DNA from 3 places in the Caldanaerobius fijiensis DSM 17918 genome. Region 3 is predicted to be linked to each of the others. Evidence: predicted binding sites of a transcription regulator. Region 3 holds the regulator's gene; each other region holds the start of a gene.
The links. Region 3 encodes HrcA, which represses chaperone genes, less so after heat shock. Its sites were predicted from a motif close to ATTAGCACTCANNNNNNNTGAGTGCTAAT; they were not measured.
Positions count from the first base shown of each region.

Region 1: BUB87_RS05530 (nucleotidyltransferase family protein) is a predicted target of HrcA. The motif match lies at 5,158-5,186, and genes of this name have one in related genera.
Region 2: groES (co-chaperone GroES) is a predicted target of HrcA. The motif match lies at 2,983-3,011, and genes of this name have one in related genera.

Region 1 is NZ_FQVH01000009.1:42,337-53,213, reverse strand. It holds gene BUB87_RS05550 (ABC transporter ATP-binding protein) at 1-321, opposite strand, end outside; gene BUB87_RS14355 (hypothetical protein) at 462-632, opposite strand; gene BUB87_RS14870 (hypothetical protein) at 1,772-1,897, opposite strand; gene BUB87_RS05545 (asparagine synthetase B family protein) at 1,994-3,850, opposite strand; gene BUB87_RS05540 (lasso peptide biosynthesis B2 protein) at 3,862-4,284, opposite strand; gene BUB87_RS05535 (PqqD family protein) at 4,344-4,634, opposite strand; gene BUB87_RS05530 (nucleotidyltransferase family protein) at 5,303-6,364, shown strand; gene BUB87_RS05525 (glycosyltransferase family 4 protein) at 6,445-7,623, shown strand; gene BUB87_RS05520 (glycosyltransferase) at 7,623-8,726, shown strand; gene BUB87_RS05515 (hydantoinase/oxoprolinase N-terminal domain-containing protein) at 8,762-10,312, opposite strand; gene BUB87_RS05510 (DUF917 domain-containing protein) at 10,327-10,877, opposite strand, start outside.
Region 2 is NZ_FQVH01000009.1:27,933-38,809, reverse strand. It holds gene BUB87_RS05500 (alpha-galactosidase) at 1-665, opposite strand, end outside; gene BUB87_RS05495 (Uma2 family endonuclease) at 785-955, shown strand; gene groL (chaperonin GroEL) at 1,013-2,635, opposite strand; gene groES (co-chaperone GroES) at 2,662-2,943, opposite strand; gene BUB87_RS05480 (hypothetical protein) at 3,102-4,019, opposite strand; gene BUB87_RS05475 (hypothetical protein) at 4,241-4,423, opposite strand; gene BUB87_RS05470 (hypothetical protein) at 4,516-4,713, opposite strand; gene BUB87_RS14865 (hypothetical protein) at 4,727-4,861, opposite strand; gene BUB87_RS05465 (S8 family peptidase) at 5,136-6,386, shown strand; gene atpC (ATP synthase F1 subunit epsilon) at 6,419-6,826, opposite strand; gene atpD (F0F1 ATP synthase subunit beta) at 6,837-8,228, opposite strand; gene atpG (ATP synthase F1 subunit gamma) at 8,242-9,114, opposite strand; gene atpA (F0F1 ATP synthase subunit alpha) at 9,116-10,633, opposite strand; gene atpH (ATP synthase F1 subunit delta) at 10,638-10,877, opposite strand, start outside.
Region 3 is NZ_FQVH01000001.1:28,657-39,533, forward strand. It holds gene mtaB (tRNA (N(6)-L-threonylcarbamoyladenosine(37)-C(2))-methylthiotransferase MtaB) at 1-204, opposite strand, end outside; gene BUB87_RS00145 (RsmE family RNA methyltransferase) at 204-935, opposite strand; gene prmA (50S ribosomal protein L11 methyltransferase) at 928-1,863, opposite strand; gene dnaJ (molecular chaperone DnaJ) at 1,868-3,013, opposite strand; gene dnaK (molecular chaperone DnaK) at 3,078-4,907, opposite strand; gene grpE (nucleotide exchange factor GrpE) at 4,935-5,576, opposite strand; gene hrcA (heat-inducible transcriptional repressor HrcA) at 5,598-6,659, opposite strand; gene hemW (radical SAM family heme chaperone HemW) at 6,749-7,882, opposite strand; gene lepA (translation elongation factor 4) at 7,885-9,690, opposite strand; gene BUB87_RS00185 (hypothetical protein) at 9,781-10,005, opposite strand; gene spoIIP (stage II sporulation protein P) at 10,029-10,877, opposite strand, start outside.

The DNA.
Region 1 (10,877 bases), on a different contig from region 3:
ACCTATCTGCATCCTTTTGAGTTTGTGTATAGGTACAGAGCAAACGTGAGAATAAATCCTGTTCCGAAAATCAACAATAATATTCTGTTTAACCTGCGTATACAAATATGAAGATAAATTTATAAAAATTTCACCTAAAACTCTTCCTATAAAAAGCAAGATAATAACTTTATACAAACTTATATCAATTTTATTATTTTCAAAGCTATCAATAAGGATTTTAAATGCCCACGGATACAAAAGCCATGAGGACATCATTCCAATCAAACCTATTAATACGGCCAATACTTCAAAAATAATACTTTTTTTATTAAATTTCATTTAATCCCTCCACATAAAATTCTTATATAGTTTATTGTGAACTCCACAAAATTCTAAAACAATAGAATTTTCGCAATATATATTCAAAGAATTTCCCCACTTTTGTTTAATCTACACCATATGAGATGATAAAGCTAAGTTTAATCAAACTCTTTGATGCTTTCGTTGATTTCTCTGAACCTATCCTTTCTTCTTTCTACAACCATTATTACTTTTTTATCGATCGTTATAGGGATTTTAGCTTTGAATCTATGATTTGTGCCATCGTTCAAAAAATTCTTTCTACCCATACTCCTCAGTTGCTTGTTCACAATTTTTAACTCTCTAAAGAATTAAGAGAACTTTGCAGTTTTCCCGCGGTACCCGACCCTTCTCAATTCTCTAGATTTAAATCTCTATTTTTTCATGACCTTTAATCTTTCTTCTATAATCTCGTTAATATTACCGAATATATACCGTACTATCAGTTTTACTCTCTCTAATATCCTAATCGGCGATACTATTAGCTTCGAGCTTTATGTCAAGGAGAATAATCCCAAAATATTTGATTCTCTATATCGCAATGTTAAAAAATTTTCTAAACCCAATCCCGATTTTAATCCTCATTCCCATGCCTGTAATAAAATACCTAAGTCTGCTTCCTCTAACCTCGATGTCAAATTCTTTCACATAAACGGATATTTTCTATTCCATTAAAACCGCTGTTATTATTAACAGCTTAGCGTTGTCCAACATATAAGCTTCTACAATGATTCTCTTGACGTCAAAATATTCCTTCCACCGCCGCTGAATCTAAAACCTTGTATGAATCTGGAACTTCAGTACTCGCTCTTAATAGTTCCTTTAAATAACCCTCATTTTTTCTACAGGTACTTTTTAGGCGACGTTTACTTTGACACTTTTGATAATTTATCTAATATCTTTCTGTTAAACAGCCATGTTTGAGCAAACACAACCAGGAATGAAAATCTATTTTCGTGTTAAACATAGAAGCAACTCTATAGTGCTATGAAATTCTAAAAAATGGTATAAACTCTATAAAAAGCAAATGGTCATTGAAAAATCTATCGATAACTTAAAGATTTTATGTCTGTGAATAACTTTAAAAGCAGGTATTTTAATTGCATGTATAACATAGCACAGGGTTAATTATTACAGCCAATGTCGGGATGTGGACAATTCTTTATCTTTAAAACAACTTTTAGACTAACAAATGTTATCTTTTGATTTGACACGCCCGACATTTTTTAACAATTAGGTAGGTTTATTAGCTTGCTTTTTAAAGCATACTCTTTTTATTATGTAATTACCTCGATATTTTGACTCTTATAAATACTTTATTTTATCCCCATATTAGTATTTTCGCTGTTATTTATTTATTTTGCAATTATTTAAAGATTAAAAAACTGCAAACATGACTAGGATCATAAATAAATATCAAAAAAATTCCTTATGATCTAGCATGAGAAGCATATGATTCATATTTTGAACCACCGCTACCTTTTATAATTCTTATTGCTGAACCATATTTAATAATTGATGGTTTGGAATATTGTTTTTTAGTAATGCGAAGCATCCTAACTACCTCCCTTCCAAATACTATTAATTTTTTTTAATTATAATATTTTAATTTAACAATCAATCCTGTCATGTTTGCAGTTTATAAGCAAAATTAATTTTTAAAATATCTTAACCATATTTCCGCCGATAAAGTACGACCAATCGAAAACAAATATGGATCTTTTACATATCCTTGTTTTGCATAGTTCAAAATCTGCAAAAATTTTTCCTTATCAATAAATTTTAATTCATTAATTATAATTGAATTATTAATAATTTGTTCGAGCCAAGGCCACTCTTTTTTTAGGCCTATATAAAATCGCCGTTCACCACCCGCTTTATTTTTTCTGTTAAGAACATCTTCTGGTAAGATACCTTTTAATGAATATCTCAAAATATATTTATTTAATTCCCCTGCACGTATTTTTTTATCTATTGGAATTCCAAATATAAATTCTATTAAAGGTAGGTATAAAAATGGATACTTTATTTCAACTAATTTAGCAAATACATTTCCGTCTAATATTTCATGAATATTATTCATTATACTTATTTGATAACTATCAGTAATTGTATCCACTTTTATTGTTCTGTAATACTTTTCTATTCTCTCATTCAAATTAGTAAACATTATCAATTTTTTACTAACCCAAGGTGGAACAGTACTGTTAAACAAACAAACATTTCTTTTTAATATAGGTAATAAACAATTTTCCTTTATTACCTTAAATACTGGACATTTTAACTGTCTACTCCATTTAAGAGATTCAATTAACACCTTAATTAAGGATCCTTGACGTAAATAATCAGCTAAATAATAATTATTCCATGATAATAAATGATCTCCACCTTCTCCACTTATAATAGTATCTATATTATATTTTTCAATTATATTGAGCATAAATTTATTTTGGTCATGTATTAGAATATTCATATTAGGTTCGTCATAAAATAATTTATCTTCCCCCTCTATTTGGCCTAAATTTTTTAAAAACCAAAATTCCCTTCCATCTACAATAATAGGATTAAAATTTGGATTACTATTTATAACACTCTTTGCAAAAGGCATGTCGTCTTCTTCAACTAATAATGAACCATAATCAATAGTAAATGTATTAATTTTATTTTTTAAATCCCTTCTCTTCTCTACTAGCTCTCTAACTAAACATACAATAGAAGATGAATCTAATCCTCCACTCAATTCTATTAAAACATTGTTACTAATGTTAAAATTTCTATAAACTGATTCCATTAATAAGCTTTTAAAATGCTCAAAATAGTCATCCTCGTTTTTATAATTTACCTTTTTTATATTTGAGATATTCCAATAATTTACTAATTTAGCATTTTCATCGTTTATAATTAATATACTACCAGGCATTAAACGCTTAATATTTTTATACGGAGTAAGGTGTTGTTCAAAAAGGCCAAACGTCAAATATTCTGAAAAATATACATCATCCAAATCACTTCTTACTAAATTATATTTTAATATATTACTTAAGTTAGTCGCTAATACTACTACATTATTATAAATGCTATAAAATAATGACTTAATACCTATAGAATCTCTAACGCATATTAGTTGTTTTTTATTTCCATCCCAAATAATAAAAACAAATTCTCCATTAATTTCCTTTACAAAATCAATACCAAACTTTTTATAAGCTAACAATAATACTTCATTTACATTCGTTATATTAATCTTATTTACTTTTCTAGCTATTTCATTAATATTATTTACTTGCCCATTGCCTACAATTAAATAATTATCTTCTCTATGTACACTTATCATATTTACATTATTTTGTTTAATTTCCTTATAAAATATTGCACTTTTTTCGCTATTTAACTTTTCTGATAAAATAAGTTGAATAGATTTATCGTTTACCCACTTATATATTATGTTATTTAATTCAAGGTTTTTCGCTATATCTTTCCTATTTAAAATTCCTACTATTTCGTTCATATTACATTCCCTCAAATCTCCTCTATAACTGAATAATCTTTCTTATTAAATTCTATATTGCTTAATACAATACCATTATATTCCACCCAAGCATGAGCGGAAAACGGATATTTACATACTCCAATCTTTAATTTAGCATTATAAATATTCTTCTTTAACAATAAATAAAACAATATCAAAGATTGTTCCAAACATTCAGCTGAATATATTTGAAAAATATTTACATTATCAATTTGCTGTTTGATATATAATACATCTAAAGAGTTTTTTTCATTTGCTGGTCGATTCTTTAAATAAGTCCTTGCTTTCATCCTCTTTAAAAAATTCAATATTCTTCGTAAACCAAAAATATATAACAAAATTTTAATCACTATAAAATAAATATATATCTTGACAAATTGAATACATTTACCTATTTTCAATTCACTCTCCACCTATATTGTTTTATTTTTTTATGTTATTATTTGCTTCAAAAGCTAACCTCAGCACTTTTTTAATTTTTAAACCCATCACTTTTTATAAAATTATTCAAAATCAACTCATCGATTAAATTTTTCACATCACTTTCTAATCTAGATATTTCCACATCATATTCTTCCATAAGTGTGTCTATAATTTCTCTAACCATCTTGCCTTCAGAAATAAGTATCCATATTCTTGAAGCCACCTCATCTAAACCAAAAAAAATACCTCTTTTATTATCTAATAAAATAACTTCCTCATTATTAATAACCCAACTAATATGGTCTAATATTTTATACCTAATTGATTCTTCATCCAACATCAGAAGAATTAACCTTCTTTCTTTTTCATATTTTAAACGTTACTATATATTAATTTTCGCCTCAATTATAATTTTTTTTTATTTTTCTTCAATACTCTAAAATACCAAAAATAGTCCATATTTAGCGATTATATCATTTTATTGTTAATTTTCTCTCTTTTCCTCACTTTTACTCACTGTATCACCAATTTACTTACAATTTCGCGGAAGGAAAGATACAGAAAGATAAATGGTCAGCCGATGCTGTTGTTGGTATTAAACCCTTAAGTTTAAATTAAAACCAAAGAAAGATTTGACGTTCGCTTAGGTTCAAAGCCTGCGCAGCTTCCCTGATAGTCAATATTCCATCAATGGTTTTATTGATAACGATTAATTTTTGTACTTCTCTTTTTGTCATACAATATCGTTCCTTTCTCATACTGACATTATTACAGAATACTTTTAATATGACAATATCATAGAATAACAACAAAAAATCACAAAATATATTGACAAATCGTATAATTTTATATAAAATAAACTTGTTAGCACTCATCAGTTTTGGGTGCTAATACTCATTATTAGCCGATTTTATACTGTTTCTAATATCCATATCTCTTTATAATCTGTGTGCGCCATTTATATCATTTATATAAATTCAATTAAATAAAAAGAGGAGGGGGTTGCATATGGTAAAGGCACTTCTTCTTGCAGGAGGTAAAGGTACAAGGTTGCAGCCACTTACTTATAAATTGCCTAAGCCAATAGTGCCCATCATGGGTAGACCTCTTCTTGAAAGGGTTATAATGAATTTAAAATCCAATGGTATCGATGAGGTAATTATAAGCACGTTTTATAAGTCCCAGCATATTAAAAATTATTTCAAAGATGGACAGGAGTTAGGCGTAAAAATCCACTATGTCTCCGAAATATCGCCGTTAGGTACCGGTGGTGCAATAAAAAACGCAGAAAAGTTCTTTGACGATACTTTTGTCGTTTTAAATTCTGATATAGTCAGTGATATCAATTACCGGGAATTAATAGAATACCACAGGAGCAAAGACGCCCTTGCGACCATCGCTATGACAGAGGTAGATAACCCATCTCAGTATGGCGTCATAGAATTTGATGATGACAATTACATAAAATCTTTTAAAGAAAAACCCAGACCCGGTGAATCCAGTTCCAGCTGGATAAATGCTGGCGTGTATGTTTTTCAGCCGGAAATATTTGACGAAATCCCGGCTAAAAAAGCCATTTCCTTGGAAAAAGATATCTATCCGACTCTTTTACAAAAAGGATACAGGCTGGCCGCTTATCAGTTTTATGGGTACTGGCTGGACATAGGGACAGTGGAGAAATATACAAAGGCCCACAAGGATATATTGAGTAGAAGGTGCGATTTCTGTCGGTTTGATGGTAAATCAGAGGATAGTGACAATGTGATTGTAGCAGAAGGCGTAAAAATTCACCCTGAAGCAGAAATTATAGGTCCTGTATATATAGGCAAAAATACGGTGATAGAGGCCGGCGCAAGGGTAGGTCCTTATTCTGTCATAGGTGAAAATAACCTCATAAGCAAAAACAGCAGAATCATTGGCAGCATATTGTGGGATAATGTTATCGTAAATGACGGCGCAGAGCTGATAAACACTGTGGTAGTTTCAGATTGCTGCATAGACTCAAACAGTCGTATTTCCCATACCGCTTACATCAATGACGTCTACACAGAAGGACTGCAGCTTATATAACAGCAATTACTCTAAAAAGCACAATTTAAATTCCAATCTGAAAGGAGGGACTCCTGGTTCTTATTTAAACCAGATGTGTTATGGTACGGAATATTGGTAAATGCGCTAAAATTGCTTTTCTTACCACATATCCACCTAGGGAATGCGGTATAGCTACATTTTCTCAGGATCTAGTAAGAGCTTTGAAAAAAATCAATTCTGGCTTTAATATAAATGTGATCGCTATAAATGACAACCACTATGATTATCAAGAAGAAGTGTTTTATGAAATCAACCAGCACAGCAGAGGCGACTATATCCAGTTGGCCCGCAAACTCAACGATTCCGATGTAGACATTTTAGTGATAGAACACGAATACGGGATTTTTGGCGGAAATTGCGGCGAATACCTTCTGGACTTGCTTGAAAACATCAAAATACCTGTCATTACATGTTTGCACACAGTACTGTCAAATCCTTTTTTTGAAAAGCAGAAAGAAATATTGATGGCAATTGGCAAAAAGAGTGCAAAAGTTGTTACAATGGCTCATAACACGGTAGAATTGTTGACCACGATTTATGGTATAGATAGAAGCAAAATAGAGGTAATACACCATGGTGTCCCGTATAAAGATGTAGTGCCAAGAGAAAAGTTAAAAGAAAAATACGGGTACAGTGGAAGACCCGTGATAAGCACTTTCGGATTGATAAGCCCCGGAAAAGGGCTGGAGTATGGGATTCAGGCAATACAAAAAGTGGCTCAAAAATACAATGATGTGCTCTATTTAATCCTGGGGCAAACCCATCCCAACATAAAAAGAGAATATGGCGAAAGTTACAGGGAAAAATTAATTGAACTGGTGAAAAGCCTGGGCTTAGAGAATAACGTAAAATTCGTAAATAGATATCTAACCAAAGATGAAATAATAGAGTATCTCCAGCTTTCAGATATATATATGACACCTTATTTAGGTAAAGAACAGGCTGTAAGCGGAACACTGGCTTATGCTGTTGGATATGGCAGGGTGGTGGTATCTACCCCTTATAAGTACGCCGAAGAGATGCTGGCAGATGGCAGAGGAATGTTGGCTGATTTTATGAATCCAGACTCTTTAGCAAAGTGTATATTATATGTACTTGATAACCCTGAAGAAAAAAAGAAAATGGAAGAGAAAACATTGAACTTCGGAAAAAATATGACATGGGAAAATGTGGCAAAGCGGTACATCGACCTTTTCGCGGCAATAATAAATAGCTCAAAAAAGGTAGGTGTTGCTTGATGAATTCCACAACTCTAAATACCAATCACCTTTTTAATTTGACAGATAACGTAGGGATTTATCAGCATTCTAAATATTCAGTGCCAAACCTTAAAGAAGGGTATACCACAGATGATAATGCCAGGGCCCTGATAGTTGCCGTGGCCCTGTATGAAAACTACAAAGATAAAAAATATCTGGATCTAATCTACAGGTACATGTCCTTTTTACTTCACGCTCAAAACGAAAATGGTAAATTCAGAAATTTCATGGACTATGAGAGAAACTTTAAAGATAAAGAAGGCACAGAAGATTGCTTTGGAAGGGCTATATGGGCCATAGGATATACCCTGGCTGATAAAAATATACCTTGGGGGATAAAAAATACATGCGGTCACATGATGATAAGGGCATTACCCGATATACGGGATTTAAAATACGTGAGAGGAATGGCTTATACCCTTATTGGCTTAAGTTACGTAGATTTATACATTAAAGAGAGTACAGTTGACAACAACAATGAAAATATGGGAGAGGTATTTTCAATTAAAACATGGGATATAAAGGAATTGATGAAACTTTTAGCTGATAGGTTAGTAGATAAATATAAAGAAAACAAAGACGAAGGCTGGTACTGGTATGAGGATATAGTAACCTACGGAAATTCAGTATTCCCATGGGCGCTGTTTGAAGCCTATAACATATTTGAAGAGGAAAAATATTTAAATGTAGCTCAGGAGAGCTTAAAGTTTTTAGAAGATATCTATTTTAGAAACGGCTACTTCAAGCCTGTAGGATGTAAGGGATGGTATAAAAAAGGCAGTAAACCTGCAGATTTTGACGAACAGCCCATTGAAGCCAGCGAAACCGCATTGATGTATTTTAACGCATTTAAAATATTCAATGATAAATACTTTTTAAATATGGGCATTCAAACCTTTAACTGGTACCATGGAGAAAATTCTCTCAAGGTAAAGCTCATTGATGAAGATACCGGTGGGTGTTATGACGGTATAACTGAAAACGGCATAAACTTAAACGAAGGTGCAGAAAGCCTCCTCTCATATTTGATGGTAGCGTTAGAAAAAGATAAGGTTCAAAATCTACAGCGGGCGTGGCAATAACTGCCCACAACCCGCCGTATTACAATGGTTATTCTTTAAATCAAATTCCCAACAGCTTTGACGCGTATTCTCACAGCATTTCCTGGAAGATAAGCAAGCGGAACATCTTCCACATAAACAATGTCTACAGAAGCAGGATCAGCACCAGCTTTAACAGCTTCAGATATTGCTAACTTCTTCGCATCACCAATTGCTTCTTCGCGTGACATTTCATTTAATGCATAAATGCGATCTACTTCACCACTAACCTGGGCAATTGCAGCTCCCAGCGCGTTGGCCACGCCAAAATTTTGTGGTCGAACTACTTCACTTACACCATCGATATCATCACCAACAAGAATACTGCCGCCACCGACAAGAATAAGGGGTTGCGGTTCTTTACGGGTTTTTATCTTATCGATCGCTTCTTCAATCATCTTTTGCATTTTATCGTAAGCTCTTTTAGCAAACTCTAAAGGTAAATCTTTGACTTTTTCTCTGTCTCCAATATTTGCCAACCCCAAACGTACTGCTATGTCCGTGGCCGTAACCGTGTTTCCACCAAAAACAAGAGCCTCTTCCGTTATCCGATAGCCAACGCTGTCAGGTCCGATTTTAACCTCTCCATTCTCTTCCCGAACAATCGAGCCACCACCAAGACCAATCGAAATCAAATCTGGCATCCTAAAGTTAGTTCTGACTCCGCCAATTTCTACTGCAATTGAGGATTCCCGTGGAAAACCTTGGGCAAGAATACCTACATCACTGGTAGTACCACCTACGTCCAGAACCATAGCATTCTCAAAATTGCTGAGAAAAGCCGCCCCGCGAATACTGTTGGTTGGACCACAGGCAATAGTCAAAATTGGATAGCGTATAGCATAGTCTATTGACATCAATGTACCGTCATTCTGACAAAGGAACACCTTCGCATTGGTAATCCCTTCACGAACCAATGCTTCTTTAAAACTATTCGCCGTAGTTTTAGCAACTTCTACCAATGCAGCATTTAATATAGTAGCATTCTCTCTTTCTATAAGGCCAAGGGAGCCGATTTCGTGAGAAAGAGAAATGGGAATTTCACCAAGTTCTTCCCGTAGTATCTCCTGAGCCCTTAATTCATGCTGATTGTTTACTGGTGAAAAAACCGAAATTATTGCAATGCTCTCCACTTTGCCTTTAATTTCTGCGGCAATTTTCCTGAGTTCATCTTCATCCAATGCACCTATTTGCCTTCCATCAAATTCGTGGCCACCAGCAATTAGATAATAATAATTTCCTATAGCTTTAACAAGGTCATCAGGCCAGGCAACCAAGGGCACAATCGCCTCGGTTGCAGGGCGCCCGATTCTAATAATCGCTGTTTTGCAGAGCCGTTTACGCTCTACAATAGCATTGGTTGCATGGGTGGTACCCAGCATAGCATATTTAATCTTCTTGCGATCAACCTTGCTTTTTTCCAAAACCCGAGTCAAGGCCTCAAATATCCCACTGGAAACATCTTTTGTTGTCGGAACCTTCACGCTTTCTACCAGCTGCAAATTTTCGTCAACCACTACTGCATCGGTATTAGTACCGCCAACATCAATTCCTATCCGATATTCCATTTCTACTACCTCCCTTACTCCTTAATAAGCTCTTCAATAGGAACGTAATCAACATCATATCCAAAATAACGCGGCCCAACGGTAGCTATACCTTTTTCGCTTCTCCATTTTTTATCACATGGAATGCCAAGAATAAATATCCGTTGGCCATAACGCAACCCTTCAGTTGTAATAGGCGTCGCTGTATGCGCATCTACCGTACAGATGAGATCAGGCACTGTAGCCACAATCTTTCCATTGCGACGAGCTATTAAATTTTCGTTCTGGAAGTCAATTATCATTCTCTCACCTTTATACTGGTCAATTCCTTCTATATGGGCTTCACCTCGAACAAATCCGCCAGTAGTGCGCCTTTGAACATCAGAAATTTTTCCTTTAAAGAGGATATATCCCCCAGTAGCACTTAAAAGTGCTTCAATGGGATCACTGCCATTCTTACGAGCTTCTCTAATCGCTCGACCAATTTTGGCTGAGTATGTTACTATGTTTCTAATGCCGGCCTGTTTTAAATCTTTACCTCTCATTGGATAAATGGCAACCATAACTGATCCACCCATAACCACTG
Region 2 (10,877 bases), on a different contig from region 3:
TAAACATCGCCGTTGTCTTCTGTAGCCTCCGCATTTTTATCCAGGGCAAACCAGGGATTTGCATGATGGCTGGTAGTTCCCCGCCTGCTTTCCAGCACGATCTTTGTCTCAGGAACCATCACCTGGTTTAGCTGGGTTTCGCCAGCCCATTTGCCGGTAAGATACGAAAGCCTGTATGATGTTTCCCTGGGAACGTATATAGAACCTGATAACACATTTTCCAGCCTGATGCCTTGCGTCCCTTTATTTATTATCTCAGCATATCTTTCAATGAGGTCACAATCTTCTATCACCGTATAATGAAGTCTTACCTCAAGAGGATAATAAACATCTTTCAGTATTACCGTCAGCGTATTGTCCTTTATATCAAAACTATCGTATTTAAGGACCACATCTCTTACGTTGTCGTGAAATGTGGCTTTAATGCATGGCTCGGTATACTTTATCTTAGACCACGCCATATATTCTTCTTTGCTCCTGCCTTCACCGCTGGTAAATGATGCCCAATCCCTGGAATTACGCGCTTCAGGGTAGTCCGATATATACGGAAGCTTCTCATCAAAATATATGTTGTTGATTAATCCTGTTTCGCTAACCCCCAGCGCATACGAAATATTACGGGCTTCTAAAACCCAGATTTTTCTATTTTCATCATACTTTATCATAGACAAACCTCCATTTATATGTTATTTTGCACTCATTATATTATTGAATTATATATTGTGTAAATAGAAAGATGTAGGCTTTTTATGTATTATAGTTAAATAGCATCTGTTGAAACGTTGTGTATACAATTTTAAAAGATTATCTGTCATGGCCAGAAGATGAGCATTGGGAGATAATAGATGGAAACGCATATCTTATGGCTCCACCACCAAGAATCCATCAGGAGATTTTGGGGGCCATATTCAATCAGTTTTACAATTATCTTAATAATAAATCCTGTTTTGAATGAGTATAGTATAAAAAAAGAGAGCATGTTCATATCTAAACATGCTCTCTTTATCGTATATTACATCATGTCCATTCCCGGATTTGAAGCGGGTGCTGCCGGTTCTTTCTCTGGAATATCTGCCACAACAGCTTCTGTGGTGAGAATCATGGCTGCAATACTTGCAGCGTTCTGCAATGCTGAGCGGGTAACCTTTGTAGGATCAACGATACCGGCTTTAATCATGTCTACATACTCTTCCTTATATGCGTCAAAGCCTACGCCTGGTGGTGAGTTCTTTACCTTTTCTACTACAACAGAACCTTCCAGACCTGCGTTAAACGCAATCTGCTTAACAGGTTCTTCCAGAGCCTTCATCACGATCTCAGCACCTGTTCTTATTTCGCCCTCTAAGGATTCAACCACTTTTTGAACAGCAGGTATGCAATTGATAAGTGCCGTTCCACCGCCAGGTACTATACCCTCTTCAACAGCAGCCCTTGTTGCAGACAAAGCATCTTCGATTCTATGCCTCTTCTCCTTGAGCTCTGTCTCGGTCGCCGCACCAACCTGGATCACCGCTACGCCACCAGCCAATTTTGCCAGTCTCTCCTGCAATTTCTCTCTATCATAATCCGATGTGGTTTCTTCTATTTGTACCCTGATTTGCTGGATTCTGTTCTTTATCTCCTGTTTGTCGCCGCCACCATCGACGATAGTGGTATTCTCTTTGTCAACCCTTACCTGTCGAGCGGTACCCAGCATGCTTATATCAGCTTCTTTTAGATCATAACCCAGCTCTTCAGAGATCACCTGACCACCTGTGAGGATAGCAATATCTCTGAGCATTTCTTTTCTCCTGTCACCAAAGCCAGGTGCCTTTACACCTACACATGTGAAGGTACCGCGCAGTTTGTTGACAACCAGTGTTGCCAGTGCTTCACCTTCGATGTCATCAGCAATGATCAAGAGTTTCTTACCTGTTTCTACGACCTTCTGTAACAACGGCAAGATTTCCTGCACATTTGAAAGCTTCTTATCAGTTATGAGGATCAGAGGATCGTCCAGCACAGCCTCCATTTTCTCAGTATCTGTCACCATGTAAGGCGATACATAACCCCTGTCAAACTGCATACCCTCAACTACTTCAAGGGTTGTACCCATGGTCTTAGACTCTTCAACGGTTATAACGCCATCTTTACCAACTTTCTCCATAGCTTCAGCTATGAGGTTTCCAATTTCCTCATCGGCCGCTGATATAGATGCAACTTGTGCAATGGCCTCTTTGGATTCTACGGGGTGAGATATTCTCTTTAATTCCTCAACAGCTGCCTCTACAGCTTTCTGCATACCTTTTCTGATCAGCATGGGATTGGCGCCTGCTGCCACATTTTTCATGCCTTCTCTTACAAGTGCCTGTCCTAAAAGGGTAGCTGTAGTTGTACCATCACCAGCCACGTCATTAGTCTTTGTGGCAACCTCTTTTAACAGCTGTGCACCCTGGTTTTCAAAAGGATCTTTCAGCTCTATTTCCCTTGCAATAGTAACACCGTCATTGGTAATGGTAGGAGAACCGTATTTTTTATCCAGTACTACATTTCTCCCCCGAGGTCCCAATGTTACTTTTACAGTATTCGCTACAGCATTTACGCCTCTCTCTAAAGCTCTTCTAGCTTCTTCTCCATATAGAATCTGCTTTGCCATCTCTTTCAACCTCCTTATGCGCGTTTTTAATTAAGAATAGCTAATATATCACTCTGTTTCAAGATGAGATATTCCTGACCATCCAGTTTTACTTCCGTACCGGCATACTTTGAATAAATGACTTTATCGCCAACTTTTACCTCAAGCTCCACCTTTTTGCCATCTATGTATTCACCGGTACCAACGGCAACGACTTCACCTTGCTGTGGCTTTTCTTTTGCTGTGCCAGGAAGTACTATGCCGCCAACTACCTCTTCTGCTTCGATAGGCTTTATAACAACTCTGTCCCCTAATGGCTTAATATTCATACTCCCTACCTCCTATCTCAATTTTATTGGCATTCATTTATTAGCACTCATCATTATCGAGTGCTAATCACATAAACTATGATAGACTAAAAAAAAAGAGAATGCAAATCTCTTTATAGTTAATATTCCACCATTTTAGCCAATTATACACCTTTATATCAACTTTTTAGGTCTTTTTCTTCGTTTTTCTCTGTTTTTTTCTCGTTTTCTTTTATTTCTATCGACTGGGCCTCAATCTCTTTATTGTTGTCCTGCCTATCTTCCCCCTGATTTCTTAAATAATTTAGTAACTTGTCAAAAGCCTCTTTCTGCTGGTCATTCATTAGGGTTTTAACGTTGTTTAAAAATCGCTCTTTTTCATCCCCGGAATCAGATCTCATGATATTGTTTTTATCCCCTTTTCCTTTGTTATCCTTATCATTTATAACAGATTCAGCCTTTGTAACCAGGTCTATTATCTTTATATTCTTAATTAATTTATCGAGTTTTCCCTCATCGTCTCTAAAAATAGGTTTAAATAATTCTATGATCTTTGCCATCTTATCTACCTGGCTGATGTGCTCATCGCCCATTATGGCCTTTATTTTATCGACATATTCATTCCAGTTGCTCATCAAGCCATCCAGCACTTCTAATAAATTTAATGAAAAATCAAATAACTCCTGTTTATCCTCAGCTATATGGGATTTTACTGCTTTCAGCATCTCGATCTTATTTTTTCTTTCTTTTCTCACATCTTTTATTTGATGCAAGGCTTCAGATTTATTAACATTGTTCAACCGTTTGTAACAATCATAGATATTTACGCTGTTTACGTAAATCTCCGATAATATTTGCTCGTATTCTGGTAAGTAAGGCTTTATACTGGACATAAGGTCTCTCAACTTATAAAAGTGTTCTTCTTTTAAGTGAATCTCCGGTACTTTAAACTTAGGTATATCTTCATCTTTTCCATCCTTCCTATCCTTTTCCCCTCTCATTAAAGGCAAAGTTTTTCTAGTTGTGCCTGAGTCGCCTACTTTTTCTTTAAACACCACCAGTAAAAGCAGCAAAAGCAGCATAGCCTCTCTATTCAAGCGAATCCCTCCTTAAATTCACATTTGAAACCATATGTACAGGGCCAGTCCATGCTGGCCCTCATAAATTCCTATTTTTCATTAATCATTGGCACAAAGAAAAATATGAGGAGTATTATTATTATAATCCAGAAAAAGCCTCCATCCCATTTTGCTTCTGGCATCTTGATAACCTCCTTTTTAAGTGGTCTAATACATTATACGGTGGTCACATAAAAGTGTTACTGTAATTCAAGGCCAAATAATCTTCCAAAAAATCTCCTGACGTTTCTTCTCGGCTTATCCTTTGAAACCATTATAAGGATGAGAAAAAAGAAAAGCAGGCTCTCCTCTTCAAAATGTACGTCCAGCATAATGGTCAAAAGCAAGAAAAAAAATAATAAAGTATCTCCCGATATCTTCACATTTTACAACCCCTTCCACCCACGGACTTGCCCTGTTATCCCTCAAAATCACAGAAGGTCCTATCCTGCGATAGGACCTTCTGTAGTGCAGATTAATTGAACCAACCGCCCTGGAATATAATGACAAGCAACAAGAAGAAGAACAACAAGGAACTATTATCTTCAAATAGACCTTCGAAAAATCCACCAAATCCATGGCCGTTAAATATTAAAACAAGTAGCAGGAAGAAGAAGAGTAAAGAGCTGCCATTTTCGAAAAATCCTCCCTGTGTCAATTTATTCTCTCCCATCATAAACCCTCCTTTACTTTGAATTTTGTAAACCTTCATCCTTATCCCTGTGATGATTCATTGGGAAAAATATGAAAAATAGCAAAATTATTATTATGATGAAGAACAGCCAATCGTCGTCCCACCAAAACCATTGTTTGTCTGCCATCTACACCCCTCCTTATTTTTCAAAAATATCGAATCCTGGCATGAATAAGAAGATTATGATTATTATTATGATGATCCAGAAAAATCCACCACCAAACCATTGGTTCTTTCCTGACATGTTCTCACCTTCCTTATTAGAGTATAAATAAATACGCGATTGCAGCAGCGTTTTATCTTGAGCCTAGTTTATAATATGTAGATATCCATTTAAGTGTTACACAAAAGGATGCCTTTTCATAGTATGTATTAAAACAACTATGAAAGGGTGAACATCCATGACAAACCTCCTTTTATGGACCTTACTGGCAAGATTAGCAAAATATCGGATGGCCGGAAGTAAAATAGACAGAAGATTAAAGATCAAAGCCCTAGATAAAAGCAGAAGTAGCATCACAGCCATAGTACAGACAAAGACTCTAAAAAATGATGTAATAAAGCATTTTCAAAACTGTGGCGCAAATATAAAATATGAATTACCTTTTATAGAGAGTTATGTAGTAGAAATACCTTGTGAAAATATAAAAAGACTGGCATCACATCGAGATGTAATATTTATATCCGATGACTCGGAGATTAAAAGTACCCTTAATATCGCTACAAAAGTTATTGGATCTAATATGGTAAATGATTCAGGTTACACAGGAAAAGGTATTGGAATAGCTTTTTTAGATACAGGGGTGTATCCCCACCCAGACCTCACAGAACCAGAAAATAGAATAGTTGCCTTTAAAGATTTTATCAACAAAAAGGAAAAACCCTATGATGATAATGGACATGGAACCCACGTAGCAGGAGATGCTGCCGGCAATGGATATAGTTCCGACGGAAAGTACAAAGGTATTGCGCCAGAAGCTAACATCATAGCCGTAAAGGTACTGGATGCAAGGGGAACAGGAAATACCTCAGACATTCTGGCAGGTATGCAGTGGATATTGGATAACGCTGACAAATACAATATCCGCATCGTATCTATGTCGTTAGGAGATAAAGCTATGCTACCCCCATTTTTGGATCCCATGTCAAGAGGTTGCGAACGGCTTTGGCGAGATGGGCTGGTGGTTACAGTAGCTGCCGGAAATAATGGACCCGATCCTATGACTATAACGACACCAGGCATAAGTCCATCAGTTATAACCGTAGGTGCTCTGGATGATAGAAGAACTGTAGACACGTCCGACGATACAGTAGCAGATTTCTCCAGTAGAGGCCCCACTCCCACAGGTCGGCTCAAACCCGACGTCCTTGCACCTGGTGTAAATATTGTATCTCTTAACCGGAATCCTCTAGCTGCTGGCCCAGGCAGTTTGTTATTGTTCGAAAAATTATACCGCACGGCTTCAGGTACCTCCATGGCAACACCTATGGTAGCAGGCGCAGCCGCCTTATTATTACAAAAAAACCCAAACCTTACTCCAAATCAGGTAAAAAAATTAATGCAAGAAACAGCACGACCGGTAAATGGCGCTGATAAATACTCTGAAGGTTACGGATTAATAGATATAAACGCGATGTTAAAACAGGTATAAAAATGAGCACCTCTACGTCAGGGTGCTCATTTTTACTCTCTATATTTTCTGGCTATCTTTAGACGATTCAAAGCTCTTGCCAAAGCTACCTGTGAGCGTATATACTCTTCTCTGCTCCTCTTCTGTCTCAACCTCTCCAGCGCTCTTTCTCTGGCAGCTTCTGCCCTCTTTATATCAATCTCCTCAGGCCATTCCACCGCATCAGAAAGGATGAGAGTGCTTTCAGGCTTTACTTCCATAAATCCACCTGATATGAAGGCTTCACGCCACTGTCCTCCAGTCAATATCCTCAAAGAGCCTATGCCAATAGGGGCAACCATAGGCATGTGGCCACGCAGTATCCCTAAATCGCCGTCAACACTTCTAACTATTACCATCTCCACATCGCCTTCAAAAAATCTCTTTTCAGGTGTCAATACCTCTAACCTGAATGTTCCCATAAAATCACCCCTACTTCATGCTTTCTGCCTTCTTAAGCACCTCATCTATAGTGCCCACCATGTAAAAAGCAGCCTCAGGAATATCATCCATTTCTCCCTGTACAATCCTCTTAAATCCTTCGACAGTATCCTTCACCGGTACATACCTCCCCGGCATACCTGTAAATGCCTCTGCCACAAAGAATGGTTGCGATAAGAATCTCTGTATTTTTCTCGCTCTGTTTACTATCAATTTATCTTCTTCTGTCAACTCATCCATACCCAATATAGCGATGATATCCTGTAGCTCTTTATATCTCTGCAATATTTGCTGAACACTTCTGGCAACGGTGTAATGTTCCTGTCCTACTACCTCAGGTTCCAGTATTCGTGACACTGAATCCAGGGGGTCCACTGCCGGATATATACCCATTTCCGCTATCTGCCTGGACAAAACTGTAGTGGCATCGAGATGGGTAAACGTGGTGGCTGGCGCCGGATCTGTGAGGTCGTCAGCAGGAACATAAACCGCCTGAACTGACGTAATAGATCCTTCTGTGGTAGATGTTATCCTCTCTTCCAGAGCGCCCAACTCATTCGCCAATGTAGGCTGATAGCCAACAGCAGAAGGCATCCTGCCTAAAAGCGCTGATACCTCAGATCCTGCCTGTACAAACCTGAAGATATTGTCTATAAACAACAACACATCTTGCTTTTCTACATCCCTAAAATATTCAGCCATGGTTAATCCTGTAAGAGCTACTCTCATTCTTGCACCAGGAGGCTCGTTCATCTGACCGAAAACAAACGCGGTTTTATCTATAACTCCAGACTGTTTCATCTCATACCAGAGATCATTGCCTTCACGAGACCTCTCGCCGACACCGGTAAAAACTGAATAACCGCCATGCTCCATAGCCACGTTTCTTATGAGCTCCATTATGAGAACGGTCTTGCCTACACCAGCGCCACCAAAAAGACCTATCTTTCCACCTTTCGCATAAGGCGCCAGCAAATCAATAACCTTTATGCCCGTTTCTAACATCTCAGCGACAGGGCGTTGCCTATTGTACTCGGGTGCATTCCTGTGAATAGGCCAATAATCTGATGCCTTTACTTCACCCAGGTTGTCTATGGGAGTCCCGGTCACATTAAACATCCTGCCAAGTACACCCTTGCCCACAGGCACTTTTATAGGAGCTCCTGTATTTTCAGCCTCCATACCTCTCCTTAGACCATCTGTGGGTGCCAGAGCTACACACCTTACCACATCGTCTCCTATATGCTGCGACACTTCTGCCATGATATCCTTGTCTCCCAGCTTAATTTTTATAGCGTTATTTATATCGGGAAGATTATTCCTATCAAATTTGACATCGATAACAGGTCCTATTATCTGTACGATCTTACCAATATTATTCATGCCTTCACCTCCTTTACAAACTGTTAGCAGCGACTACAATTTCCTGAATTTCCTGGGTAATCTGAGCTTGTCTAGCCCTATTGTACATCAGGGTTAATTTTTTAATCATCTCGTCGGCATTTTTTGTAGCTGAATCCATGGCCGTCATCCTGGCACCCTGTTCACTGGCAAAGGACTCTACCATAGCACCATATATTAAGCCCTTTATATACTCCGGTACCATTTCATTGAAAACTTCCTCTGGCGATGGATGATACATAAATTGGTAGTGATCCGTTTTGTTGATTTTTTCATCTAAATCAAAATTTTTTAGCTCTAAGGGGAGAAGCCTCATCACCGTGGGCTTTTGCGATAGCGCTGATATGATTTGAGTATACACTATATATATTTCATCCAAAAAATCTCTATTATAAAGTTTCAATACAATATCAGCTATATCCCTAGCGGTGTAAATCGTAGGATTCTGGGCCGTATACATAAATTCTACATCAATATTATAATTCTTCTTTGCAAAATAGTCCCTTCCCACATTGCCGATAACCATCAAGTAATTGTTGCTCGTCTTTTTTATATTTTCCTCAGCTAATTTTATCACATTGTGATTATAGCTGCCGCATAAACCTTTATCGCCTGATATGACGATATAACCTACTCGTCTCTCGCCTTTGGACTCTTTGTCGCCAAGGTACGGATGTGGGAACTTCTCGCTGTGCGCCAAAATGTCAGCAATAGTATCCTGTATCTTTCTAAAATACGGCATTGTTGTCGCCAGCTTTATCTGCGCCCTTTTGTACTGTGAAGCAGCAATCAGGTGCATGGCACTGGTGATCTGCCTTGTTTTTTTTACGCTTTTTATCCTTGACATAATCTCTCTACGGCTCTGCACCCTACTTCACCTCGGAAAAATTGGCTTCTTTATACTTCTGTATGGCTTCTTTCATCCTATTTGCCAGTTCTTCGCTTATATCTTTTTTCTCTTTTATTTCCCTTAAAATATCAGGATAATTATCTTTCACATATTCAATAAGACCCTGATGGAACTTTCTAACATCACTGATAGGTATATCTACAAGGAATTTGTTGATGACAGCAAAAATCATCAAAACCTGATACTCCAGCGGCAACGGCTTATATTGTTCCTGTTTTATGGATTCAACGATTCTCTGACCTTGCTCCAACAACTCCCGCGTACTCTTGTCGAGGTCTGACCCGAACTGAGCAAAAACTTCCAGCTCCCTGTACTGAGCCAAATCCAACCTTAACCTTGATGCCACCTTTTTCATGGCCTTTGTCTGCGCTGCACCGCCCACACGGGATACTGAAAGTCCCACATTGATTGCAGGCCTCACCCCTGAGAAAAACAATTCACTCTCTAAGAATATCTGACCATCAGTGATAGATATGACGTTTGTCGGAATATAAGCGGATATATCACCTGCCTGGGTTTCAATAATAGGCAATGCAGTAATAGATCCTCCACCCAAATCGTCACTTAATTTTGCCGCTCTCTCCAAAAGTCTTGAGTGCAGATAAAACACATCACCAGGATAAGCTTCCCTTCCAGGTGGCCTCCTCAACAGCAAGGAAAGGGTTCGATAAGCCACTGCATGTTTTGACAGATCATCGTATACAATGAGCACATCTCTTCCTTTATACATAAAATACTCAGCCATAGAGCACGCTGCATACGGCGCTATATACTGCAAAGCTGCCGATTCACTGGCCGTTGCTGAAACCACAATAGAATAATCCATCGCCCCATGCATCGTCAAAGTATGAACAACTCTCGCAACTGTTGAAGCTTTTTGTCCTATAGCTACATATATGCATATGACATCCTGATCCTTCTGGTTTAATATGGTGTCAATAGCAATAGCCGTTTTACCCGTCTGTCTGTCACCTATTATCAATTCTCTCTGGCCTCTACCTATAGGTATCATGCTATCTATAGCCAATATCCCGGTTTGAAGCGGAGTGTCTACAGATTTTCTATCAAGAATAGCAGGTGCAGGGTTTTCTATAGGCCGTCTCTCACTTGCGTTTATATCGCCTTTATTGTCTAAAGGCTGACCCAAAGCATTCACCACGCGCCCTATCAGTTGTTCTCCCACGGGAACGTCAATAACCCTATTGGTCCTCTTGACGATCGTTCCCTCTTTTATCCCTTCAGAAGAACCCAGTATAACACATCCTACATTGTCTTCTTCCAGGTTTAAAGCCATGCCGTATTCTCCATTTTCAAATTCTAAAAGCTCGCCAGCCATGCAATTATTTAAGCCGTATACCCTTGCAATACCATCTCCGCTTTCAATGACATAGCCTATTTCCTGTAGCTTTTCATGAAATTCCAGATTTTCTATTTCTTGTTTTAAGATGCTGCTTATCTCTCCTGGCTTTAATTGCATAATATCACCTACTTACATCTACATTTTGAAGTGATTTCTTTACCTCTCTCAATCTGTTTACAACAGAAAGATCCAGAATCCTATTGTCCAACTTTAATTGAAATCCGCCAAGGATACGGGGATCTACTTCATTTTCTATCTTTACAATATAATCTTTTTTTACATTTAGCTTCTTATGAATTTTTTCCAACACTTCAGCATTCAGTGGCCTCGCTGAAACCACTTTCACAACTTTTACATTGTG
Region 3 (10,877 bases):
AAGTTTTAACGCTTTATGGATGAGATTGCGGGATTTACTATCGCTTCTGGCAGTTACGGTGCACGTGTTTATGATATACACATCTGCCACATCGTCAAAATCCACCACGGTATATCCGGCATTTTCAAAAAGCTCTTCCATTGCCTCTGTTTCATACTGATTTACCTTACAACCCAGCGTATAAAATGCTGCTTTTTTTTGCATTAACCAATATCCCCCATCTCATACATAATTATTGAAACAGTTACAAAACCCGCTGTTTCGGTTCTTAAAATCCTGGATCCCAGTGTCACTACACGAGCTCCCTTTTCCGTGGCCTTGATTATTTCACAATTGCTAAATCCTCCCTCAGGACCTATAAAGATGCCTATTTTTTTAAAATTATTGTCCGCTCTCATAATATCTTTCAAGTGAACCACGTTTTCAGTTTCATACGGTAAAATAAAAATATCATAAGTCGGTATCAAATTCAGCAGTTCTTCAAAGCTCATGGGCTCATGTACCTGTGGAATTCTGGACCGCCGACATTGCTTTGATGACTCATAAGCTATTCTTCTCCATCGGTTAAGTTTACTGCTATTATCATCCCATTTTACGACCACTCTCTCTGTGATGACAGGAACAATACTATTGATACCCAATTCAGTACATTTTTGCACAATCAAATCCATTTTAGTGGATTTGGGAAGAGCCTGATAAAGGGTTACATCGATATTGGACTCCACCGGTGGAAGGATATTTACAATTTTTGCCGTAACCTTATCTTTATCTATTTTATAAACTTCTGCTTCATAGTCGTTTCCCATACCATCAGATACTATAATGCTTTCGCCTTTTTTGATGTGCAGAACTTTAAAATGATTAAAATCTTCTTTATCTTCTATTACAACTTTATCGTCAAATATATTTTGAGGCGGCACAAAAAACTTATGCATTTAACACACAACCTATCGTAACCCACTCGCCATCGTACATAATTTCTTCAATAGAAAATCCTTCGGTTTTTAATTTTTCTACCACGTCTTTTTCCCTATCTCTTATGATACCACTGGCGATGTAGATACCATTATTTTTTAAGTTTTCCCTGACGTCATGGGTTATTTTTATGATAACATCCGCTATTATATTAGCCACAATTAGATCTGCTGGTCCTATTTCGTTCACCTCTTTAAGTCCATCACTCTTTTTTACGGTTATGACATCACTTACACCGTTTTTTTGCACGTTTTCTTTCGCCACATTTACCGCCACATCATCTATATCCGAAGCCAGGACCCGGGATGCCCCTAGTTTTGCGGCTGTTATCGCTAATATCCCTGAACCGCATCCCACGTCAAAGACATTCATTCCGGGCTCTACATATTTTTGTAACATTATTATACACATCCTTGTGGTCTCATGGGTGCCCGTGCCGAAAGCCATACCGGGGTCCATCTCTATAACTATTTCCCCATCTTCAGGCTCATATTCCTCCCAATCGGGCTTTACCACAATTTTAGGCCCGATTTTCACCGGTTTGTAATACTTTTTCCATGAATTAGCCCAGTCTTCTTCATAAACCTCTGTGATGCTTATAGTGCCTTCGCCGGTATTAAGGTAATTCCGCAACTCTCTTATTCGCTCTTTTACTACATTGATCTTATCCGGCAAATCCGGGCCTCCTGGCAAATATCCTTTAACTGTAGCAATATTCTCATCCACAATAAATCTGTCTATATCTATTTCGTCCCATTCGTTGACCTCATCCAAATTTATATGAAAATCCTCTATTACAACGCCTCCCGCACCAACATCATAAAGAATATTAGAAACCGCATCTACCGCATCCCGAGTAGTTTTAACCTGGACTTCTATCCAACTCATACCCCTAACCTCCAAATACGTTTCTCATCTTTTCAAAAAAGGATTTGCTCTGTTCATTGACGTCCTCACCACTTATTTCGGCAAACTTTCTGAGAAGCTCTTTTTGTTTTTCTGTCAATTTTTTAGGCACTTCTACATACACCTTTATCAATTCATCGCCTCTACCATAGCCGTGAACATTTGGTATGCCTTTGCCTTTTAATCTAAAAATCGTTCCACTCTGGGTTCCTTCAGGAATGGTGTATTTTATCTTGCCTTCTAATGTGGGTACTTCGATCTCGGCTCCCAGGGCTGCCTGAACAAAAGAAATGGGAATTTCACATATGATATTTTGTCCCTCTCTTTTAAATATTTCATGGGGCCTTACCTTTATTTCAATAAACAAATCTCCCGGAGGGCCGCCGTTTATACCCTGTTCACCTTCTCCTCTCAAGGATATAACAGAACCGTTATCTACACCCGCTGGTATCTTTACCTTTACTCTCCTGGATTTTCTGGCTCTTCCCGTTCCCCTACACTCAGGACATGGCTCTTTTATAATTTTACCCGTACCATGGCAGTGTTCGCAAGTCCTCACCTGAGTAAAGCTTCCAAGGGGCGTACGCTGAGTCTGTCTTATCTGACCTGTTCCACCGCAGTATCCGCACACTGCAGGTTTGGTCCCTGGCTTTGCACCAGTACCACCGCAAGTACTACATGCCTCTGTGCGTTCAATCCTGAATTCCTTTTCTGCTCCAAAAGCGGCTTCTTCAAATGATATGGTCATGCTATACCTTATGTCGGCACCTTTTTGTGGAGCATTTCTTCTTCGGCCCGTAAATCCTTCGCCAAAGAACATATCGAATATATCTCCAAAACCACCAAAATCGCCAAAATCACCAAAGCCACCGAAGCCGCCAAATCCACCCGTATCAAATCCTCCCTGGCCATTTACTCCCGCATGCCCGAATTGATCATATCTTGCCCTTTTTTCAGGATCGCTCAACACTTCATAGGCTTCGTTTATTTCTTTAAATTTCTGTTCGGCTTCTTTATCGCCAGGGTTCATATCAGGATGATATTTTTTGGCCAGTTTTCTATACGCCTTTTTTATATCATCTTGCGACGCATTTCTATCTACTCCCAATATTTCATAATAATCTTTAGCCAATCACTATCACCACCTCAATCTAAAACCTGCCCTGACAGGGCAGGTTTTAATTCAATCGCAGGTTTTAATCAACCTTGTAGTCCGCATTGTAGGTATTACCATCGTTGCCTGAGTTGGAGCCGGTTCCAGTACCGCCTGCACCACCGGTTCCACCAGCACTACCGGCTTGCTGATAGATTCTTGTAGACACTTCATAGAATGCCTGAGATAATGCCTCTGTGGCATTCTTTATGGCCTGTACATCATTGCCGCTTAATGCTTTTCTTACCTTCTCTATCTCTGAGTTTATCCGTTCTCTTTCCTGAGGTGTTACCTTGTCACCCAGGTCTTTTAATGTCTTTTCAGCCTGATATATAGCCGAATCAGCGTTATTTCTTATCTCAGCTTCTTCTTTCTTCTTTTTATCCTCTTCGGCGTACCTCTCAGCTTCTTTCCTCATCCTCTCAATCTCTTCTTCGCTGAGGTTAGTGGTAGAAGTAATCGTGATGCTCTGCTCTTTGCCTGTTCCCAGGTCTTTAGCCGATACGTGTACAATACCATTGGCATCAATGTCAAATGTAACTTCAATCTGCGGTACTCCTCTTGGAGCAGGGGGTATACCTGTCAGAGTAAAGCGCCCCAGCGTCTTGTTGTCCCTGGCCATAGGTCTTTCGCCTTGGAGCACATGTATCTCAACGCTGGTCTGATTGTCTGCTGCCGTGGAGAAAATCTGACTCTTTCTTGTAGGTATCGTAGTATTGCGCTCTATAAGCTTTGTAAACACGCCGCCAAGGGTCTCAATACCAAGAGATAGTGGCGTGACGTCTAACAGCAATATGTCCTTTACTTCACCGCCCAACACAGCTGCTTGTATAGCCGCACCTATAGCCACACATTCATCCGGATTTATGCCTTTATATGGCTCTTTGCCTGTAAGCCTCTTTACAGTCTCCTGCACCAGAGGTATTCTGGTAGAGCCTCCTACCAATATGACCTTATCTATCTGATCCGGAGTGAGATTAGCATCACTTAATGCCTGTCTTACAGGCCCTTCTGTAGAAGCCACCAGATCTGATATAAGCTCTTCGAACTTTGCCCTGGTCAATGTGACTTCCAGATGTTTTGGTCCTGTAGCGTCAGCAGTTATAAATGGCAGACTGATAAGCGATGAGGTAGCAGATGAAAGCTCTATTTTTGCCTTTTCTGCGGCTTCCTTTAACCTCTGCAACGCCATTTTGTCTTTGCTTAAATCTATTCCGTGCTCTTTCTTAAACCCATCTATCAGCCAATCCATTATCCTCTGATCAAAGTCATCACCACCCAGGTGGTTGTTACCGCTGGTAGCCAGTACTTCAAATACACCATCGCCCAGCTCTAAAATAGATACATCAAATGTACCTCCACCCAGGTCGTATACCATAATTTTCTGGTTTTCTTCCTTATCCAGTCCATAGGCCAAAGACGCGGCAGTAGGCTCATTGATGATTCTCAGGACCTCAAGCCCCGCTATCCTGCCTGCATCCTTTGTCGCCTGTCGCTGGCTATCATTAAAATATGCAGGAACGGTAATGACAGCTTGAGTAACCGGTTCGCCCAGATATGCCTCAGCGTCGCTCTTCAATTTCTGCAGGATAAAAGCAGATATTTCCTGTGGCGTGTATTCCTTATCATCTATCTTTACCTTATAATTTGTTCCCATGTGCCTTTTTATGGACATAACCGTCCTCTCAGGATTGGTAATAGCCTGTCTCCTTGCAACCTGGCCTACCAACCTTTCGCCGTTGCTCGTAAACGCCACTACAGAGGGCGTCGTCCTGGCACCTTCTGCGTTGGGTATTACTACAGGTTGGCCTCCCTCCATTACTGCAACACATGAAAATGTGGTACCTAAGTCAATCCCTATTATTTTCCCCATTTAAATCATTCCTCCTTGAATCTATTTTTACTTTGCAACTTTTACAAGGCTAGGTCTTATTACGCGATCATTTAGTTCATAGCCTTTTTGTAGCACTTCTACAACTGTATTAGGCTCTAAGCCACTGTCTTCCACCTGCATCACTGCATGATGCTTATATGGATCAAACTGCTTTCCCTCTGCTTCGATCTCCTTTACATCGAAATCAGAAAGGACCTTTTTGAACTGATTTATTACCATATTTACACCATCTACTATTGATTTGTTAGCCTCATTGACTTCTACGGCAGCCGCTCTTTCCAGATTGTCCAGTACAGGCAATATAGCCAATATCAGCTGCTCGTTAGCATATTTAATGAGATTTTCTTTTTCTTTCTGAGTCCGCTTTCTAAAATTATCAAACTCAGCCTGAACCCTCCTGGCTATATCTAGATACTCGTCTGCCTGTCTTGTTTTTTCATAAAGCTCTTCCTTGAGTTTCTGGATATCTTCGGCCTCGTTTTTATCCTGCTCGTCGTTTACCGGTGTATCTTTCATTGTGGCTTCGATGGTTTCTTCTTTTATTTCTTCGGTGTTCGGTTCATCTTGATTTATACTATCCTCTACTTCATTATTCTCTATTTCTTTATTCTCTATTTCTTCTTGCTTTTTTTCTTCTTGCTTTTCCACCGTTCAACCCACCCCTTGTCTTTATATTCCATATAGGTATTCCAGCAATTTGCACATGTCCTCTTTGACTATTTTAACAGTAGCTATGGCCTTTCGGTAATTCATTCGCGTAGGCCCTATTATACCTATGCTGCCTATAGATCTGCCGTTTAATCTGTATGTGGCAATAATTATGCTCATGTCCTTTGTCTCATCGTATTTATTTTCACTACCTATTATTATATCTATCTCATTCTCTCTATTCGGCCGCAATACTTCATAAAGCAGCTCTTTTTCTTCGAGCAATGACATAAAGTTTTTTACTTTTTCTATGTCCTGGTACTCAGGATAGTTAAATATATTCGTGGTACCATCCATGAATATATCGCTATCATCGGCTCTCCTTAGAAAATTTTTTATCATGTTCACTACATCGTTTAGCAACGCATCATTGTTAAATTCGGCCTTTATACTGGTGATCAAGTGGTCATCTATGTCTTCGACGGTTAAATTTGCTAGTTTTTCATTTATAAGGTTGTTTATCCTGTCAACTTCAAGAGCATCTAACACTGCATTTATTTTAAATACCGTATTTTTAACAAGACCTGTGTTGGTAAGCAAAGCTAATAGCATATTTCTTTCATCGATAGGTACCAGTTTTATCGCCTTTAATTTGCTCTGATTGACCTGCGGCGCTAATACCAGTGATGTATATTTAGTTATATCTGAAAGCAACTTGGCAATTTTCTTGATAATTTCATCGATTCTATCATTGGCTTTAGAATATATATCTTCAAACAAATATTTTTCAAGTATATATCTTTCATCCTGACCTAATTCTGAGGTCAAACCCATCAGATCTTTCATTATACTATCTACATAATATCTATATCCTTTAATGGAAGGTATTCTGCCGGCAGATGTGTGAGGCTGCTCCAGATATCCCATATCCTCAAGGTCAGCCATCTCATTTCTTATAGTGGCTGAGCTTAAACCCATCTTGTATTTTTTTGCAATTGTCCTGGATCCCACAGGATCGGCTGTCTTTATATATCCATCAACGACAGCCTTTAAAATCATATCCTTCCTTTCATCCAATTGCATTTGGCCTCACCTCTCATTATTAGCACTCTCTTGTGTAGAGTGCTAATTCATGCTTATAAAATATCACTTAAAAGCCAAAATGTCAATATTTATCTTAAAAAATCGCACAATACAGTATTGGATACATCTATACCTTTTTCTGTAAATTTGAGGCGTCCGTTTTTTATTTCCAGCAAATCGAGGTCACTGTATTTTTCAATAACATCGCCATACTCTTTTTCTATGTCAAAGCGATATTTTTGCCTAAACTCGTCGAGGTTTATTCCGTCAATAAGCCTTAAGCCTGTGATAATAGCATATATCACCATTTGCTGGCTATCAACATAATCAAATTCATCTATTGGCAGTAAATCTTTATAAACCCTATCGATATAATCTTCTATGCTATCCACATTCTTATACCTTATGTTGCTGTAATATGAGCTGGCACCTACCCCTACGCCAACATATTGGCCGCCTGTCCAATAAACCATGTTGTGCCTGCACTCATACCCCGGTAACGCAAAGTTGGATATCTCATAATGCCTGTATCCTGCTGATCTCAGCTTTTTCTTTGCTTCATAGTACATCTGTCGCTCGGTTTCCTCATCAGGCAATTTATAAACGCCCTTGCGCACCATATCGTACATAGGTGTATGCTCTTCTAAAATGAGACTATAGCAAGATAAATGTTGAGGTTTAAGGGCTATAATGGTATCAAGGGTTTCTAACCACAAGTCTACAGTCTGGAAAGGCAGCCCAAACATAAGATCAATATTTATATTGTCAAAATAGGCTAAAGCATTATTATAGTTCTCTAAAAATTGGCGATAGGTGTGCACACGACCGATTGACTTTAAAATATCATCCTGCACGGCCTGTAGACCTATGCTTAACCGGTTTACGCCCAGGCAAGATAAAGCATAAAGCATGTCTCGAGAAAGCGTGCCTGGATTGGCCTCTATGGTTATCTCCGCTCCCTTTTCTATATTATATGCACTCTTAACGGTATTTAAAAGAAGGGAAAGCTGTGAGATAGTAAACGTGGTAGGTGTACCGCCTCCTATAAATACCGTCCTTACTACATAACCTTTTAATTTATATGAGTACATATACAGTTCTTTTATCAAGGCATTTACGTAAGTGGATTTTAAATCATCCATGCCTGGATAAGAATTAAAATCACAATAATAACATTTTTTAAGGCAAAAAGGAATGTGTATATAAAGGCTTATATCGTTCAATTTTAATCTTTATCCTCCAGCTTTAATACCGACATAAAAGCTTCCTGAGGTATTTCCACCTTGCCGATCTGTCTCATGCGCTTTTTCCCTTCTTTTTGTTTTTCCAGGAGTTTCTTCTTTCTGGTTACATCGCCGCCATAACACTTGGCCAGCACATCTTTTCTCATAGCCTTTATAGTTTCCCTGGCGATTATCTTGTTTCCTATAGCCGCCTGTATTGGTATCTCGAATAGCTGTCTCGGTATAGAATCTTTGAGTTTTTCTACAATCTTTCTGGCCTTCTCATAAGCCTTATCTTTATGAACGATTACAGAAAGGGCATCTACCACTTCTCCGTTTATCAGGATATCCAATTTTATGAGATCTGACTTTTGATAACCTGAAACTTGATAATCCAGCGATGCATAACCTCTTGTCCTCGACTTCAGCGTATTGAAGAAATCAAAGATGATCTCGTTCAGCGGCAGCTTATACTGTAACATTACCCTATTGATATCTATATAGTTCATATTTACATATATACCTCGTCTTTCCTGGCATAAGTCCATAACGGGCCCTACGAAGTCTGATGATACAATGATAGATGCATCAACTATCGGCTCTTCAATGTATTCGATCTCTTGCGGCTTAGGCATGTTCACAGGATTGGATATTTCCAGTACCTCGCCGTTAGTTTTAGTTACCCTGTATATAACGCTGGGAGCCGTCGTAATCAGCTTGAGATTATACTCTCGCTCCAATCGCTCCTGTACAATCTCTAAATGCAACAACCCTAAAAAACCGCATCTGAAGCCAAATCCCAAAGCTACAGATGTTTCCGGCTCAAATACAAGCGCAGCATCGTTTAGCTGAAGCTTTTCAAGGGCATCCTTTAAATCCTCGTACTGGGTGGTATCCGCAGGATAAATGCCGCTATAGACCATTGGCGTTGCTTTTTTATAGCCAGGCAAAGGCTCGCTGGCAGGATTTTTGGCATCCGTTATAGTATCGCCTACACGGCAATCCCTTACATCTTTCATGCTAGCAGCGATATAGCCTACATCTCCTGCCTGTAACTGATTTAGTGGCTTTAAACTCGGCGTAAAGGTACCTACTTCTGTGACCTCAAATTCTCGTCCTGTTGACATCATCTTTATAATAGTTCCTGGTTTCACCATGCCGTCTTTTATCCGGACAAATGCGATAACACCTTTATAGTTGTCGTAGTAAGAATCAAAAACCAGGGCTTTTAGAGGTTTATTTTCGTCGCCTTCAGGAGGCGGTATTTTTTCCACAATAGCTTTTAAAACCTCGTCAATGCCTATCCCTTCTTTTGCTGATATCAACAGGGCATCGCTGGCATCTAACCCTATTACGTCTTCTATCTCCTGCTTTACCACGTCGGGCTGAGCGCTGGGCAGATCTATTTTGTTGATAATAGGTATTATCTCTAGATCATGCTCCAGTGCCAGATATAAATTGGCAAGGGTTTGAGCTTCTATTCCCTGCGATGCATCTACTACCAATAGAGCTCCTTCACAGGCAGCCAGGCTTCTAGACACCTCATAGTTAAAATCCACATGTCCAGGAGTATCGATAAGGTTTAAGATATATTCCTGTCCATCTTCGCTGTTGTATATGAGTCTAACAGGTTGAAGCTTTATGGTAATGCCTCTTTCCCTTTCTAAATCCATAGTATCCAGGACCTGATCTTCCATCTCTCTTTGAGTGAGAGTACCAGTTTTTTCTATTAATCTATCTGCTAAGGTTGATTTCCCGTGGTCTATATGAGCAATAATACAAAAATTCCTGATATGTTCCCTATACAAATTTCATCCTCCTACGACACCATATCATTTCATTATATTAATTATATCACAACTGTATAAGTTTTGAACACCATTGCTTTGATCCGTAATTTACAACGGTATTTTTATATTGTTTCCTAGCAAATCTATATTAATATAACGATTGCTTATATCTATGGAAATTGCTCTGATTCTTCCATGGCCTTCTATTATCCAAGCGGTATTATAGTCTACAACCAAAAACCCTGCCAAAAATATTACTATAAATGCCAGTATAACTGCATACCACCGTCTTATCATGCGTTTTCTCATCATGTATCGCTGTACTCTTTTCATATGTGTTTACCTCCTTGTTTTTTCTATCTGTTTATCGAATTTATAACATCTGAAAAAGCCTTTCCTATGTATTTAATTGATGCCAGTGCTTCTTCTAATGTGTTATAATTACTCCCAACCTCTATGAGAACAGCATGATCTAAAAGTTGCTGATTATAACTTGCATAAGTCTTGGTGTCTATGCCCAAACTTAAGCCAGGCATAAGTTCATTGACCCTATTGCTCACTTGTTCTGCAAAATCATAATTTTTATGCCAATCTTCTTTATCAGAAGGATTTCGCCTGGTGCCTATAACAAACATGATTTTTGCATACCTTTGACCATTCCGTTCCAGAAGATATTTTTTCCGGAAATCAGGATTGGGAAGTTTATTTAAGTCCGGTATCTTCGTTATACCTTTTTTCATTACCTCACCATAAGCATCTCTATGTAGGTCTATAGCAAATCTTATCGACGGGTATTTTGTTAAATCATTTTTAAAAGTGATGATAGATCTTTCATACGCCCCCTCGTAGGGCACATCGTGTACCGTTGTATCGTGCAACACACCTATTCCATTTTCGTTTAAAATTTTTTTAAGCTCCTCCCCTAGTCTAACCACATTTACATTATTGTCATCACTTCTATCGCTATCAATGGGAATATATTTGTATTGAGATGTAGCTATAAATGACTCGTGAGTGTGAGTGTGGTATATTAACACCAATGGTTTTGAATTATCGAAATTTCCTACAGGATTAGATTCCACATTATTATTGTTATCTTGTAGCTTATCGCCATCAATCACCTCTTTTTTGGGCTGTAATTTTGTTTGATTTTCTTTTGCAATACTGCTACTTATTGCAATTTTTTTTGTGTTATTAAGTAAAGG